One region of the Lysinibacillus sp. NPDC093210 genome, then DNA from elsewhere that is predicted to be linked to it. Evidence: riboswitches for the same ligand, from Rfam matches in the RefSeq annotation. Region 1 holds a riboswitch; the other holds the start of a gene.
What was found. Region 1 has a riboswitch for FMN ahead of ribE (riboflavin synthase). Riboswitches for the same ligand answer to the same signal wherever they lie in the genome.
Positions count from the first base shown of each region.

Region 1 (8,946 bases):
CAACAAGGAAAATTAAATAAAATATAGTAAGAATTTAGGCTGTTGACGATACTAAAAAGTCGTACTATGTTCAGGAGGATAATGATGAAAGAGACTATTTTTATTAAAGGTGCTTGGGAAAATAATTTGAAGAAAGTGTCACTTTCCATACCTAAATATAAGCTAGTAGTGCTGACTGGACCGTCTGGCTCAGGGAAATCAACGTTAGCTATGGATACACTTCAGCGGGAATGCCAAAGACAGTATTTAGATTCTATGGGAATGATGGCTAATGCGATTAGCAAGCCTAAGGTGGAGTTTATTCGAGGGCTGTCACCGTCAATCAGCGTTGGGCAGCATGTTACGAATCGAAATCCACGGTCAACAGTAGGAACAGTAACAGAAATTTATAAGTATATCCGTTTTATCTTTGCCAGACTTGGTGAACAAGTTTGTACTTCATGTCATGTAAGTATTCCTGCTTCTTTTGAACCAACAGAAGCGTTCGTAGAGGAAGATGAGGAATCAGATAATCGATTAATTAGTTGTCCAAATTGTCATGAACAGCAAGCGAAGTTAGGCATGCTACATTTTTCTTTTAACAAGCCAGAAGGTGCTTGTGAAACTTGTAGCGGCCTTGGTCATGTGGCGAGTATAAACGAGCCGATGGTTTTTAATCCTGAGCTTAGCTTACGCGACGGTGGCGTAGCCTCTCTTAAGGGGGTCCATCGTGACATTCAAATGCGTATTTTAGTGGCAGCAGGAAAGCATTATGGCTTTGAATTTGACCCTGATCTACCATTAAAAGATTACGATGATGTCCAGCGAGATTTATTATATTACGGTGTCGAGAGCGAGGAATTTAAACGTCACTATCCAAATAGTAAACCGGCCGCAGGAACAAAGTTTGAAGGAGTCATACCGAGCTTATGGAGACGTTATAAGGAGAAAGAGGGGGAATCAGGAGCTAAAGAAAAAGAAGGAAGTTTCTTTCATGAACAACTTTGCCCAGATTGCCTTGGTGCACGCTTAAAGAAAGAAGTGCGTCAAGTTAAAGTAGCAGATGCAACAATTTCGGACGTATCAGAGTGGTCACTTGAAGATGTATTCGAATGGACGAATAGCTTGCAGATGGCGTTCCCTGAAGCAAGTCATCATTTATTGGTGCCTATTATTGAGGATATGTTAACAACACTTCAGCGGCTTATCGATGTTGGACTTGGTTACCTTTCATTAAACCGTCAGACGGTATCATTGTCTGGAGGAGAGACACAACGTTTACGACTTGCTACCATACTTGGTTCAGCTTTAACTGGCGTTCTGTATATTTTGGATGAACCGACAACTGGTCTTCATGCAAAGGATACAGCAGGCCTCATTCGAGTGCTTCAGGAATTACGTGATTTAGGTAATACTGTACTAGTTATCGAGCATGATGTTGAGATGATGCGTGCTGCAGATCATATCATTGATATTGGTCCAGGTGCGGGAATACATGGTGGAACTGTTGTAGGAGAAGGCAGTTTGGATGATTTAATGTCAAATGAGCAATCAGTGACTGGAGCTTATCTAGTAGAAGAAAGTTTCCCTTCTCCTGTTCGAGTTCGTAGGGAGGGAAATGGGCAGCATATCACGATTCAACAAGCAAAACTTCGAAATGTCGACATCCCTACTGTTTCTATTCCATTGGGCTGTCTCGTGTCAGTAACAGGCGTTTCAGGTTCGGGGAAATCCACGCTTGTTTTCGACATTCTTGCGCAAGGAAAATCGAAAAACCTTTCCCAAACTGGATGTAAGGAAATTAGTGGGTTAGAACATATCGAAAATATCGTTATTTTTGACCAATCGCCAATGGGAAGAGTACAGCGCTCTAATGTCGCTACCTATACGGATGTCTTTACGCACCTCCGCAAATTGTTTGCAGGATTACCAGAAGCAAAAGAGAGAGAATTAACTTCAAAGCATTTCTCCTTTAACTCTCCGGGGGGACGATGTGAAACATGCCAAGGCTTAGGTGTATTATCAGTAGATATGGACTTCTTAGCAGATATAGAAGTGACATGTACAAACTGCAAAGGTAAAAGGTTTACTGACGAAGTGTTGCAAGTAAAATATGAAGGGTACTCCATTTCAGATTTGCTAAATATGTCTGTAGAGGAGAGCTTACCAATTCTGAAATCGGAAACAAAGATTTCTCGCATGATTGAAATGCTATGTGAGGTAGGGTTGGGTTATCTTCAATGGGGACAATCGGTCAAAACTTTATCTGGCGGTGAAGGACAGCGTATTAGGCTGGCAAACGAATTAAGTAAAGCATCCAAAAGCCACACGCTTTATTTATTGGACGAACCTACGACGGGTCTTCATCCATCTGATATTAAACTGCTGCATGCTTTATTAAACAGACTTGTGTGCGCGGGCAATACAGTTATCGTCGTCGAACATAGTCTAGAATTAATCCGTGAATCAGATTGGGTTATCGATATTGGACCTGAAGGAGGAGCCGCAGGTGGAAAGCTTGTAGCTGAAGGAACGCCGGAACAAGTGGCAAAAGTATCGGATTCCTTTACGGGGATGTTTCTGAAAGAAGTACTCGCCGAAGCGTACTAATTACATTTAATATACTAGCAGTACTTTAAAAAAATTATAGGATATTAAAAATACGCTCTTTTAGTTAAGATGAAGGTTATTGTGCGACCTTCTACTAAAGAGCGTATTTATGAATCCTTTCAAAATTCCATTGGACGTTACGAATTTTAATTATCCCCAAAGTCACTAGCTCCTTATTAATACGCTCAATTATTAACTGGTTGTTTTCATTTGCACATTTGGATTGTGCCAAGGCAATTAAACTACACAAAATAGCCATTAAAAAATTTTAAGTGGATAATGTATTAAAATAATGTTATCGTATGAAGTAACTAAATAAACATATCCTTCAGGGTAGGGTGAAATTCCCAATCGGCGGTGATGAAGTAATTCAAAGTCCGTGAGCGAAAGCTGATTTGGTGCAAATCCAAAACCGACAGTTACAGTCTGGATGGGAGAAGGGTAAATTTATAAGCTTTTTAATTTCGTATGACTTTAAAAGGTCTATTTGGCTACGCTTATATACAAAACTACTTCCCTTCGCCTTCGTTGGGGAGTTTTTTATTTAGTTAAAAATTTAATAGTAATTTGTTCTTCGGGGTAGGGTGAAATTCCCAATCGGCGGTGATGAAGCAATTCAAAGTCCGTGAGCGCAAGCTGATTTGGTGCAAATCCAAAACCGACAGTTATAGTCTGGATGGGAGAAGAACGATGAGATGGTAGCCTGTGGAAATATTTATATCCATTAGGTTTATTTAGTGACGTCTTATGTATGAGAACTCCCAAACCCCATTATTATATGGGGTTTTTTGTTTGTCTCGTTTAGGCAATTACAGGTCAAAATTTAAAAATTAGAAAGTAGGTGGAAAATGTTTACAGGTATTATTGAGGATGTTGGTACAGTAAAAACCTTGCAAAACGATAGACAAAGTATGAAAATTACCATTATTTCGTCAAAGATAGTATCGGATGTGAAACTAGGAGATAGTATAGCTGTCAATGGCGTGTGTTTGACAGTTACACATCATAATGAGCAGGAACTGACGATGGACGTAATGCCTGAAACAGTGAAAGCTACAAATTTGCAGCAACTCACTGTTGGTAATGCAGTAAATTTAGAGCGTGCAATGCCTGCAAACGGACGTTTTGGTGGTCATTTTGTTTCAGGGCATGTTGACGGAGTGGGAAAAATATTGCGCAAACGTCCAATGGCCAATGCAGTATACATTGATATAGAACTTTCAGAAGAGTTAACTAGCTATTGTATTCCTAAAGGTTCAATCACAATTGATGGAACGAGTTTAACGCTCTTCCATGTGGAAAAAAACAGCGTCACCGTATCGCTTATTCCGCACACTTACAAGGAAACCGTATTAGGAACAAAAAATGTTGGATCTCCAGTCAATATTGAAACCGATTTAGTTGGTAAATACATTATTCAACAGCTACAGCGTGGTCAGCAATCACCGACCATTACAAAAGATTACTTAGCGAAGCATGGGTTTTAATCTGTCTTTGAAAGTATAGAACGTACAGTAAATGAAAGTTTATTAGGAGGTGGCAATTTTGCTACATTCAATTGAAGAAGCAATTGCAGATTTAAAACAAGGCAAAATGATTGTGGTCGTGGATGATGAAGACCGTGAAAATGAAGGGGATTTACTTGCCCTTGCAGAGTTCATGTCACCAGAAACGATAAACTTTATGGCCACTTATGGAAGAGGGCTTATTTGTACGCCAATTTCACAGCGTCTTGCACAACAATTAGCGTTGCATCCCATGGTCGTAAATAATACGGACCATCACCAAACGGCATTTACCGTAAGTATTGATTATAAAGATACAAAAACAGGCATTAGTGCCTTTGAACGCGCTTTGACGATTCAGAAAATGCTAGACTCACAAGCGCAAGCAACAGATTTTCGTAGACCTGGGCATGTATTTCCCCTTATAGCAAAGGAAAATGGTGTTTTAGAACGTAGAGGGCATACGGAGGCTACTATCGATTTAGCAAAGCTTTGCAAAAGCATACAAGCAGGCGTTATCTGTGAAATCATGGGGGATGATGGTGAAATGCTACGCTTCGATGACTTAGTCAAATATGCGAAAAAACACAAATTAAAAATGATTTCGATTGATGCACTAGCAGCCTATCGCCGTCAACAAATGCAAGGGAAAAATTCACTTACAGTGTAAAAGAGGAGAATCAATTTATGGGAAAAACATTTGAAGCACAATTAATTGGTAGTGATTTAAAAATAGCGGTAGTAGTTGGTCGATTCAATGAATTTATTACAAGTAAATTATTAAGCGGTGCATTAGATGGGCTAAAACGTCATGGTGTAGACGAAGCGTTAATTGATGTTGCGTGGGTACCAGGTGCATTTGAAATTCCATTTATCGCTAAACAACTAGCTGAAACAAAAAAATATGATGCCATTATTGGTCTTGGTACAGTTATTCGTGGCTCTACGACACATTATGATTATGTTTGTAACGAATCAGCAAAAGGCATAGCTAACGTTTCTCTTGCTACAAATGTACCAGTTATTTTTGGTGTTGTCACAACTGAAAATATTGAGCAGGCAATTGAACGTGCGGGGACAAAATCTGGTAATAAAGGCTATGACGCTGCAATTTCAGCTATTGAAATGGCGAATTTACAGAAAATGATTGGTTAAATTTTAATGACATAATGTATAAATGACAAGGATAATTGCTGCATAATTTGTTGGACATTGGGAAAAATATTGTATATGCATTTCAGTACAATACTTTGTTTGAATCGAGTTCAGTAGGAGATGAGGAATATTCAATCAATGAATCGAAATATCGAATTGAAAACGTTGAAAGAACTATTTCAACGCTCTGCTGACGTGATATTTCAATCTTATACCTTTCAACAGCATATTGTTCATTTTATTACATGTGAATCAATGTTCGACCAGTTATTATTGAATAAGGTCATTATAAATCGAGTCCAATCTTTGTGCGAAGATGCTTCAATAACATTATTAGAAGATCAAATAATAAATGAATTACACATTCCAAATCTTCAAAAAATAACGGATTTAGAAGATGCTATTACGCGTGTATATACAGGATATGCTTTACTTTACTTTGAAAAGGAGAAAATTTTATTCTCTAGTAAAATTGCTAATAAGCCTAATCGAAATCCTGAAGAAACAAAAAATGAATTAGTAATTAAAGGACCGAGAGACGATTTTATAGAAGATGTTTTTATTAATATTGCTTTAATTCGTAAGCGACTACCAACTAATTCATTGAGTGTAGAAACGGTGGAAGTTGGTAGGCGCTCTAAAACAACAGTAGCCGTTCTTTATATGGAGGACATTACCAATAAAACGATGGTGGATGAAATTAAAACGCAATTACGTAAAGTTGATACAGATGTCGTAATTAGTGGCGATATATTGATGGATGGGGTGGGCAAAACCTCTAAAATTCTTCCACTACATGACTATACAGGTCGACCTGATTATGCAGTACAAGCGTTAAGTAGAGGACGTATTCTTATTTTAGTCGATGGAGTGTCCTATGTAATCATAACACCCCCTAATATCTTTTTACTCTTTAAATCAGGAGAAGATAATGATTATCCAGCTATTGTAGGCTCTATAGAACGACTGCTACGAATCGTAGGTATATCAATAAGTATACTTGCACCAGGTTTTTGGCTTGCCTTATCGACCTATCATCAAGAGCAAATGCCTATACTACTTTTAGCAACAGTTGTGCAATCAAGAACCGGTTTGCCTTTTCCTACCATACTAGAAATATTGCTTATGTTATTTATGTTTGAATTATTTCGCGAAGCAAGTCTTCGCTTACCATCTCTTTTGAGCGGAACCATGAGCGTTGTGGGAGGTTTAATTGTCGGAGATGCGGCGATCAAGGCGGGCATAACGAGTCCTTCAATGATAGTAGTAATTGCTATTTCAAGTATTGCAGCATATACACTTGTAAATCAATCGTTTGTAACGGCCATGAGTGTTTTCCGTTTATTTGTCGTCTTAATGGCTGCTTTTTTTGGCTTATTTGGTTTCTTTTTGTCCCTATTCTTTATTCTTATTTATGTTGCGAATATACGCGTGTTAGGTGTACCGTACTTAAGTCTTGGCGCAGATTTGAATTGGAGTGATATCAAAAAATCTTTAATACGTGCAGCTCCAAGTGGATATAATAAACGCCCAAAATTTTTACAGCCTCAAGATAAAACTCGGTCTTCCAGTAAAAATTAACGATAGCCATTTTAAATAAATAATAAGTTATTTTCATGCTTTGCTTGTAAAAACGCTTGGATTGGACAAAATACTTAATGAAGAGTATGGATTAATGCTCATCTATATTTTTCTAGACCAATCACAAGGGGTGGATAGTTATGCCGAATGTTCAAGTAAGCTGTGCTGTATCTAATTGTGTTTTCCATGCCAAAGGTAATTTTTGTGGTGCTGAAAAGATAGCAATCGATATGGATAAACGTATTGATAACAAACATGATGCAGAGTTTGCTTCTGATTTTGAGTTGCATATGTCTAAAGAGGCAGCAAGTCAATCATCAGATACGTGTTGTAAAACATTCAGATCTAAAGATAAAGAAAAACTTTAGATGATAGGTATAGGTTGTTTAAATAATTGCAAATAGAGAATTAAAGGCAATATTTAAATAATTTATCTTTACCTTATAATTAATGATATGGTCACTTTGAAAGTTGTCTTCCTATATGGAAGATGACTTCTTTTTTAGCATTTTTTTGTATAGTGACGCCCCTTGACCTTCCAGTTACTTGAAGGATTACGATAATAGTAACATCCGATTGGAGTATGGGAGGTATGGAAATGAAAAAATACGAAGATTTAGTAGTGAACGTAGTTTCGTTAATGGGAAATGCTTATGACGTGGGTTTCCAACAAAGTAAGGAAATACAATCATCTCCTCATTTAGCACAAGAAGAACTGCTCCTTGCATTATCAGCTACTTGTAATGCAAGGAAGGCTCAAGAGGCATTACAGTATGTTTCGCCAAATCTTTTGCAAGAGATAAACGGGTTAGCTTCTGGTTTAGAACAGTCATATGAATCCATTATAAAAATGTATAGTGGTTATAATATGACATTTCCCGATATGGGATGTACGTCGTTTGTGCATGATGGGCATTATGTGAGAAATTATGATTTTAGCCCTGCTTTATATGATGCAAGACTCGTTTTTTCTAATCCGTCAGAAGGATATGCAAGTGTTGGATTTAGCCAGCAAATAATTGGCAGGCTAGATGGAATGAATGAAAAAGGGCTAGTTGTAGGTCTTCATTTTGTTAATAATGAATGGGAAGGAGATGGGTTTCTGGCGACAACGATTGTTCGAATATTACTGGAGCGGTGTGAAAATATTGAAGAAGCCATTTTACAATTAAAAAAAATCCCACATCGTTATTGCTACAACTACTCGATGACTGATCGAAGTGGAAAAGTGGTGGTGGTAGAGGCTACACCAACGGAGCAAATTATTTTTGAAAAACATTTATTTACTTGTGCGAATCATTTTGAATCACAAGAATTAAAAGAGAAAAATAAAGCATATATTGATAATTCAATACAACGAAAGCGCTATATAAATCGTTATGTTGCAAACGCATGTACGACTGCTATGTCTGCTTTTCAGCATTTTAATGATGGAGATTCACCACTATTTTTTAAACAATATAAAGAATACTTTGGTACATTACACACAGTGGTATACTCACCAAATCAATTAGAAGTCATTGTGGGTATAGGTGAGAATAGCAAGCCACAAACGTTTTCCCTGCATCAATATATAATGGGTGACCTTATTCTTCCGACAACCATAAAAGGAAAAATACTTCAGGCTATCTAATTCGTCATGCTTGGTTTATAATTTAATAGATAATAGGGGGAATGGCATAACTTTTGTTGGGCTGTTCTCCTTTCGTTTTGTTGCTATTTCGTTTTTCGAAAGAAAATGAAATTATTTTATATTGTATAACAATTTAAAATTGTTATAAAAATTAAACTTGGATATAAGTTATATTTTCAAGGGATTTTTTTAAAACAAACATGAAAAAAGGAAAATTACTATAGTATAATATTATTTCAGATATCATAAAAAATAATTGTTATAGTAGTAAATACACATATTTTAAATATTTAATACAATAGATGAGGAAGTACCAGTTTGTATGAAAAAACGTAAAATCAAATTAATATTAGTATTAGCGACAGTATTATTATCATTGTTCACAAGTTTAAATGTTGTCACTTCTTATGTGAAAATGAAAAAAACTGTAGAAGAGTCAATCGCTAACCAAAGTCTGGAAGCGGCTATATCCATTGCATCATC
Region 1 is NZ_JBIVOE010000001.1:406,868-415,813, reverse strand. Features, by position in the region: gene ACIP9C_RS02055 (MDR family MFS transporter) at 1-16, shown strand, start outside; gene uvrA (excinuclease ABC subunit UvrA) at 85-2,589, shown strand; FMN riboswitch at 2,910-3,035, shown strand; FMN riboswitch at 3,156-3,281, shown strand; gene ribE (riboflavin synthase) at 3,438-4,076, shown strand; partial or broken gene ribB (3,4-dihydroxy-2-butanone-4-phosphate synthase) at 4,135-4,725, shown strand; gene ribH (6,7-dimethyl-8-ribityllumazine synthase) at 4,782-5,249, shown strand; gene ACIP9C_RS02030 (spore germination protein) at 5,388-6,830, shown strand; gene ACIP9C_RS02025 (DUF1540 domain-containing protein) at 6,971-7,198, shown strand; gene ACIP9C_RS02020 (C45 family autoproteolytic acyltransferase/hydrolase) at 7,429-8,463, shown strand; gene ACIP9C_RS02015 (Spo0B domain-containing protein) at 8,786-8,946, shown strand, end outside.

Region 2 (8,946 bases), 330 kb from region 1:
GGCGTTGGCTACAAATTTGAGGTTGTCAATGAATAGAATATGGAACAGTGTTGTCGGGAAGCTATGGGTAACCATATTGCTTCTCGTTTCATTTGTATTATTTGTTTTCACGGTTTTAATGCTCGAATTTCTTCAAAACTATCATATGCAGCAAGCTGAGATTTCATTGCGTCAAACGGCTGCAACAATAGCGAGTATAGTGGATGACAATGAAACAGCAGAATCGACATCGCAACTATTAACAGATATTTTACCGGATGGTACCAATGCGCTTATCGCCATCAATCATCTAGAAGTAACATTTGCAATGCAAGAAGGCGTTAATAAAAAAGAAATTCAAGGCGCTATTTTAGCAAATAAAGCATTCCATGAAGTTTTCAAATCAGATGATCCTATTATTAAGGAAATGATGATGCCATCCTCTACCGATAAAGAAAAAATGGAATCATATGTCGTATTAGGTTTCCCGCTAAACGTGGAAAATGAAGTGCATGGAGCGGTCTTTATTTACCAAAGTCCAGATGCGTTACATAAAACGTCCAAAGAGACAACGAAAATTGTCTTTTTAGCGGCATTCATTGCCTTTGTGTTAACGACATTCTTTGCATTTTTCCTTTCATCACGTATTACTTCACCACTACGAAAAATGCGCGAGCTAGCCTTTGAAATTGCAAAAGGGAATTTCGAGGCAAAAATGCCGACAACGCAGAACGATGAAATTGGACAGCTTGCGGTTGCATTCAATCAAATGGGGCGCCAGTTAAAGCACAATTTAGAGGTAATCAATCAAGAAAATGAGCAATTATCCAATATTTTAACTTCTATGACTGACGCTGTTATCACGTTTAATCGGGATCGTACTATTTTACTCAGCAATCCACCTGCGGAACGATTAATGCAAAAATGGTTTGTCAACAAAGGCTCGCAAAGTGCCAAGCCTATTCCACCTGAGCTATATCATATGCTAGATCATGTACTAATGTTTGAAGATAAGCTGGAAGAAGAAATAGAGATGGATGGAAATTATTATACATTTACGATTAGCCCGCTCTATAGTGGGGAATTGATACGAGGAGCTGTTGCTGTTATCCGTGATATGACAGAACAGCATCGTCTAGAAAAGCTTCGCTCAGACTTTATTGCCAATGTATCACATGAACTACGGACACCTATTTCAATGCTTCAGGGCTACTCAGAAGCGCTAATGGATGATGATTTTATACAAGATCAAGAAGAACGCAATGAGATTACTAAAATTATTTATGATGAATCAAAGCGTATGGGACGTTTAGTTACAGATTTATTAGATTTAGCACGCATGGAATCTGGACATATGACATTATACAAAGATGAAGTACCGATTAATGCAACATTTGAGCGCATTACCCAAAAATTTGCGCAAGTAGCAAAAGAGAAGCATGTTCAGCTCCTTTTTAATAGTGAGTTTGATGAAGATACGGTAATAAGCATGGATGAGGATCGTATTGAACAAGTGTTAACGAATTTAGTTGATAATGCACTGCGTCATACAGATGAAGGTTCTGTCTTTGTAAAAGTAGAGAAGGAGCCGACATTTGCTAAAATCTCTGTTCAGGATACAGGACATGGTATACCACAGGAAGATTTACCATATGTTTTTGAGCGTTTTTATAAGGCAGATAAAGCGCGTACACGTTCTAAAGGGGGAACTGGTTTAGGGCTTGCTATTGCTCGAAACATTGTAAAGGCGCATTCCGGAAACATTATGGTCGATAGTGTATTAAAAGAAGGAACAACCTTTACTTTCTATTTACCCTTCGACTAACTTTGTCCGTTAGAAGCCCATTGATTTGAAAAGTCATAAATAAAGGCTACAGGCGGCTAGCATTTTAGATGACTTAATGCCAATGCCTGTAAGCTGATAGCATGTAGTTTTAGTGCAGATATTGGCACTTAGCAAAATTTTGAGTAAATCATAATTAAGATGTAACTTGTGCGAGCGTTAGACGACAAATACTATGAGAACGGGGGTGGAGTGCTTTGAATGACTCCGTGTTCCATCGATTATACGATTCATACCATCAAGACGTGTTCCAGTTTCTTATTTATCTAGTAAAAAATCGTACACTTGCTGAGGATCTATCACATGAGGTGTACGTTCGTGTTCTGCGATCGTATGAACAATTCGCAGGAAATAGCAGTGAAAAAACATGGCTTTTTGCTATTGCTAAAAATGTCGCAATAGATCATTTTAGAAAGCAGGCAGTGCGCAAAAAACATTCGCTCGATTTTTTTGACTGGGAAACGGAACAACTACATTCAACCACACCATCACCGGAAGATATGCTACAGGCCAGTGATGAATTAATGCAAATAGAGTCTGCACTTGAAAATTGTACAGGGGATCAAAAAATGGTTATTATTATGCGCTTTTTCCAAGATTTATCGATTGCTGAAACAGCGCAGATACTTGATTGGACAGAAGCAAAGGTTAAGACGACGCAACATCGAGCCATTAAGTTTTTAAGGCAACAGCTACAACAGGTTAGGGAACAGGAGGCGAAAAGGCAATGACTCATAAACAATTTGACGACGATGAACAACTAGAACAAATGTTGAAGAATGCCCCGAAGCTGACTGATGACCGTTCGAAAGAAGAAGTGTTGAAACGATTGCTTGCAGATGCACGTCTGCAAGATAATATACATCTTCAAGAAGCAATGCAACAACCAACAGATTCAAAAGTGCTTGAAGAGCAAGAGCAGTCTTTTGCTACTCACGAGAATGAAAGCATCAAGCCAATGAAACAGCGTAAAAAGAGTAAGTTACCTATTCTTAGTAGTATTGCAGCTGTTTTTGTACTATCAATAGTAGGGTACGTGTTTTTATCAAATAATAATCCAGTTAAGGATGAAGCAAACGCCCCTCCTGAAAATTTTTCTACGATGCAAGAGGATCGAGCTATTCAAGAAAGTGAAAATGCAGATGGTGTGATGAAAGCGAATATCGGTGCCGAACATGCACGAATGCTATCACTTCGGACATCCGTTTACGAAGACGATTTAGCAGATGCAGTAGTATTTAAAATCGGCTTACCAGGTGGCAATGCTGATAGCATACCAATGACCTATATAATCCCGAACGAGAAATTATCGGCTGATTTTGGAAAGCAAAAGCCGACAACTCTACAAATGTATGAAAAATACGCACCACAAATTGATGAGGAAGCGCTTGGTTTTGCTAATTATCATCCATACAAAGGTGAGTTAAAAGAAGAGGGTGAGACGCTAGTTCATGTCTTACCTAAAAAAAATGATTACGATGTAGCTTCAGCTTCCGTAACAAAATATTTAAGTTCATTAAAAGATACTTTTTCCGACTCTGAATATAAAGCGATATCGGTAAAAAATGCAGATGGTACTCCTTATGAATTTTCGCAGGTTGGTGAGCCAAGTGAGCCTATGCAGTTAACGAAAGATAATCATTACAACTATTATTTATATACAGAAGAAAATGGGACTGAATATTTATCGCCCGACTTCCACCAAACATACCCTACTGTTACAGAGGCACTTATTGCCATGCGTGATAAAAAAGATGATATATATGTACCCGTCATCCCTGAAAATGTAACGTACACAGTGAAAGAAGAAGAGGGGGGTGTTGTCATCACATTTGACGCACCTCTGGATTTGATGACAATGGATGCTGTGCGGGCAACGCAATTAATAGAGGCCATGATGCTGACAGCTTCAAGCTTTGATAAAAAGCTACGCTTAGATAACGTCGTACAGGATAGTTGGGAAGGTTTTGATTTAACAAATTTTTTACCGATACCTGTAGGTGCAAATAAACAAACTATGCAGTAACAAAAAAAACAGCTAGCTTTTATGAGGTAGCTGTTTTTTTTATGAGTTGTTTCCGTATTAGAATACTGGTGGAAACGCGGAAATCTGGTGTTGAAACGCGGAATTCAAGCTCTGAAGCGCGGAATCCTAATGGTGAAACGCGGAATCCAAGCTCTAAAACGCGGAATTCTAATGGTGAAACGCGGAATCCGTCGCTCGTGGCTTGAATTTGAATAACTTGAACTCGAAAATCCACTGGCCCTTTTGGAGAAGCATTCATTAAAACATACAAATTTAATCGGAATTTTTTAAGCAGAAGTATTTACTTTTGTGAGATAAAACATTATAGTTAATTTATAAAATAATATTGATTCATCTTCGGGGCAGGGTGAAAATCCCGACCGGCGGTAATAGAGTTGTAAATCGCTAGTGTACTACAAACTACATTAGCTCGTAAGATTTACTACATGGCTCTTCAGCCCGCGACCTGTGCAAAGATTTTTTTGCATGGCTGACTTGGTGCGATTCCAAGGCCGACAGTATAGTCTGGATGGGAGAAGATGAAGGTACGATCGTCATTCGTTGTTACGAATTAAGCTATGTGCGAGCGTTTTTTTTAGTGTGTCTATAGATTGCACTGTTTGCACAAAAAAAGCTAGTAATGGCGCTATTTAATCATGCCTTTTCTCCCTTATGCTGATGTGCATAAGGGTTTTTTCGTGAAAAAACAATCGATTACGTCGTAACCTTTCTTCTTGCAAGATTGAATCAGCAAAGAGGAGAGAGTTTTCAATGAAGAAAAATATCAAACTTCAATCGTTTATTACGATTGGTATGCTAAGTAGTATTTCATTTTTATTAATGCTTTTTAATTTCCCAATTCCGCCGTTCCCAGCATTTTTAGAGGTGGATTTCAGTGATATGCCTGCTTTACTTGCAGCCATCACAATGGGGCCAGTTGCGGGTATTTTAGTAGAACTATTTAAAAATATATTGGATTGGATTTTCTCGGGTACACCTACAGGGGTTCCAGTTGGGCATATTGCAAACTTTGTGACAGGTATATTATTTATTTTACCAGTATCATTTGTTTTTAACCGTTTTAAAACAATTGCGGGTCTTGTTGGAGGTTTGGCAACAGGAACAATTGTTATGGCAGTAGGAATGAGCTTTTTAAATTACGCAGTATTTTTACCGATGTACACTTATTTCTTAGGTATGGAGCCAGTAGTTGGCGATTCATTATATAAAATGATTATTGCAGGTATTTTGCCATTTAATATCGTTAAAGGTGTGCTATTAACGGCGATTATGGCGTTACTGTTCACAACGATGCGTAGATGGATTGAACAACAACGTACGATGTATTTATCGAAATAATAAATTAAGCCTCGAGTTTATTCATACTCGGGGTTTTTTATTTATAGATCTAATAGCATGCTGGAATCTTCAGGAATTGACTAGTCTAAATTACTATTTTAATGTACAATTAATGTGAGATTAGTTAGATTTGAGGAGATTGAAGAGATGAGTGAAAACAATGGACAATGGTCCAGTAAGTTAGGGTTTATTTTAGCATCTGCGGGTGCTGCGATTGGACTAGGGGCTATATGGAAACTACCATATGTCACAGGGCAAAGTGGTGGCGGCGCATTTTTCCTTATATTTGTGGTGTTCACTTTGTTGATTGGCCTACCGATGTTATTATCCGAGTATATTTTAGGGCGTGGTACGCAATCAGAGGCGATCACAGCCTATAAAAAGGTTGTTCCAACAAAACCTGCTTGGGCTTGGGTTGGACGCATGGGTGTACTTGGCTGTTTTCTATTATTAACCTTTTACAGTGTTGTAGGGGGCTGGATATTTATTTATAGTGGCCTAGGTGTATCTGGGGCTGTTATTGATTCAACGGTTAATCCAAGTGAGCTATTTGGAAAAATTATTAGTACTCCGTGGATTACATTACTAGGTTTAGCGTTATTTACACTTGCGAATGTACTTGTCATTTCGCTAGGTGTACAAAACGGCATTGAAAAAGCAAATAAGTGGATGATGCCATTATTATTTGTTATGTTTATCGTTCTTGTTATTCGTGCATTAACATTAGACGGGGCAATGGAGGGTGTGAAATTCTTCTTATGGCCAGACTTTTCAAATATAACGGGTAAAGCTTTATTAGAGGCGTTAGGGCAGTCATTCTTTGGTTTGGCAGTAGGGTTCTCTTGTTTGGTTACATATAGTTCGTATTTGAAAAAGGATGTTAGTTTACCGAACTCAGCAGGCTCAGTAGTTATACTGACTGTGCTCGTGTCATTTTTTGCAGGACTAGCTATTTTTCCTGTAGTATTTGCCTTTGATTTAGAGCCACAGGCTGGGCCTGGCTTATTATTTATGGTGCTACCGACAGCATTTAGTCAAATGCCCTTTGGTGAAGTATTTTTAGCGCTGTTTTTATTACTGTTTTTATTTGCGACGTTAACATCATCATTTAGTTTATATGAAATTATTGTTGCGGCATTTATGGAGAAGTGGCATATGTCACGTTCAGTCTTAACGTTCCTGCTGGGGGTTGTTGTCTTCATTGCTGCCATTCCGTCAGCATTATCATCTAGTTTGTTAGCGGATGTATCCATTTTCGGAAAGTCGATTTTTGATGCTACTGATTTTTTAGTGTCCAATTTAATGCTACCGTTGGGCAACTTGTTGATTGCAATCTTTATTGCCTATGTAGTAGATAAAAGTTTTGTGAAAAAGGAATTGCTTATGGGAAGTCAAATGGGACAGGGATTTTATAAGACTTATCGCGTGTTAATGTTAGTAGTGGTACCAATCGTTATTATCGTTGTTTTATTAAATATGCTTTTACAAAAATAATTGAAGAGTCAAATTGTGTGAGTGCCTGTCACTCGCAAACACAATAGAAGCCGCAATATATCGCTATCTCGCGATATGTCGCGGCTTCTTTTATGCTTTCTCATAGGAGAAATTCAGAATTGTTTGAGTGCCTGGCACTTAATATTGGCACTTAATATTCACTTAGTGCGAGCTCACCTATCCAGCTTTTTTCTTTAATCATTTGCTGCGCTTGCATTTCACTTTTTGCAATAGGGAATACTTTGTCACATTGTGAGATGGCGAACAGTTTACGAATAAATTCATCTGTCACAATAATGGCGATTTTCTTTTCGGCAATCATAACTTTCTTAGCGAAATTAATAATCATTCCAAAACCAGTACTATCAATGTTCGTTACTTTTTGCATATCCATTACATAGCCATGCTTTGTATCTAAACTAATAGCGTGTAGCTCCTCTTTTAACTCATCGATTACTTCGTATTCTAAATTACCTGTAAAGGAGATTGGAATATAATCAGTCTTTGAACCAATATTTATCATGTTATTCTTACTCATTTCAGTGTTCCTCCATGTCATGTAGTTATTAGATTAAAATTTAAATTTATTTACTTCGTTTTGTAGTTTGATAGAAATTTCTGCTAATTCCTCTGATTTATGAGAAATTTCAGCTACAGTTGCATGTTGTTCTTCAGAGGTAGCTGCCATTTCTTCTGAAGCTGCCGCGGAATCTTCTAGAATGCGTGAGATATCATGTATTGCCTGTTGAACACCTAATGAGTTGTCATTGACATGCGTGAATGCAGACTTCATTTGTTTTACACCTTGCTCTGTTTCAACAACGTGTTCGACGATTTCTTGTAGGGCTTCTCCGCCTTTGCTAATAATGTTCACCTGTTCTTTGACAGCGAGTAAATTACTTTCCATTGTCCGGACGGTCACAGCGGTTTCGGCTTGTATATTCTTAATTAAATTTGTAATTTGACCAGAAGCCGAACTGGATTGCTCAGCAAGTTGACGAACTTCTGATGCGACTACAGCAAAGCCCTTTCCTTGATCACCTGCTCGAGCAGCTTCGATAGCAGCGTTTAATGCTAATAAATTAGTTTGCTCCGCAATTCCAGTTATAACGGTGATAATACCACCGATTTCTTCGGAGCGTTTGCCTAGTTTTTGAATCGAGTCGGTTGCATAAGAAACTGTATGCGTGACTGTATTTAAATGCTTAATTGCTTCATTAATAGCATCTTCACCTTTTCGAGCGATATGGGTCGATTGGATCGCTCTATTTAAAGTTGTTTCTGCTTTTTCTAAGCTATTGGTTACTTCTTCAATCGTTTTTTTCATCATCATGACAATACGTTCAGCCTGATCTGATTGCGTGGCGGTTCCATTTGAAATGTCATTCATTGTTAAAGCAATTTGGTTGGAGGCTTCACTTGTTTGATGTGATGATTCAGCTAATGTCTGCGAGGAGCTAGCTATTTGATTGGCACTATTCGATACAATAGTCATTGTTTCTGTTAAACGCTGCTTCATATTATTAAAGGCTTGTGCTAAATTGGCAATTTCATCTTTTCCTTTAGGATTTATTATTTTCACGTCTAAATTTAAATTAGCTAGTTCTTGTGCATTTAAGCTTAATTGATTAATTGGCGCAATAATTTGGCGCTGTAAAAACCAACTAATACTCACGAACATTAAAATTGCAATACCTATTAAAATCGCAACATTTTCCATTACATATCTTTTAGCAATGTTAATATAGGGGGCTGATGGTGTGCCGGTCGACCACATGCCAATGATTTCGCCGTTGCTATTCATAATCGGTTCGGTCGCTACTTGATACATACTTCCCAATACATTTGCTGAGCCGATATAACGTCCTTTCTGCTCTAACACAGCAGTAATAAGTTTTTGAGGAGCCTTTGTATTTACTTGTCGTAAGCCGTTTTCGACTATCGTTGTATTAACTCGTGTATCATGCTGAAAGATTGTCACAATGTTACCGTCTGCTAGCTCCTCAATTTCATCCACAATAGCGAAATTATCATTAATTTTAATATCACCTTTATACAATTCGTTATTTTTGATAGCCCAGTCGCCAGGGGCAATTACATCAAAATATTGCAAACTTAACTGCAAGTCAGATAAAATTTTCGCATCCGCACTTTCTAAAAAATTCTTTTTCGCTTCAATAAAATTAATAATTGCTAGAATAGATACCATTAGTAACATACAGGTAAGGATGAGTAAATTTATTTT
Region 2 is NZ_JBIVOE010000001.1:733,244-742,189, reverse strand. Features, by position in the region: gene ACIP9C_RS03695 (response regulator transcription factor) at 1-36, shown strand, start outside; gene ACIP9C_RS03690 (ATP-binding protein) at 29-1,804, shown strand; gene sigX (RNA polymerase sigma factor SigX) at 2,020-2,553, shown strand; gene ACIP9C_RS03680 (RNA polymerase subunit sigma) at 2,550-3,848, shown strand; gene ACIP9C_RS03675 (hypothetical protein) at 3,868-4,083, opposite strand; FMN riboswitch at 4,198-4,393, shown strand; gene ACIP9C_RS03670 (ECF transporter S component) at 4,620-5,207, shown strand; gene ACIP9C_RS03665 (sodium-dependent transporter) at 5,355-6,701, shown strand; gene ACIP9C_RS03660 (STAS domain-containing protein) at 6,853-7,239, opposite strand; gene ACIP9C_RS03655 (methyl-accepting chemotaxis protein) at 7,273-8,946, opposite strand, start outside.
Region 2: linked by a shared signal. The riboswitch ahead of ACIP9C_RS03670 (ECF transporter S component) and the one ahead of ribE (riboflavin synthase) in region 1 are both predicted to bind FMN.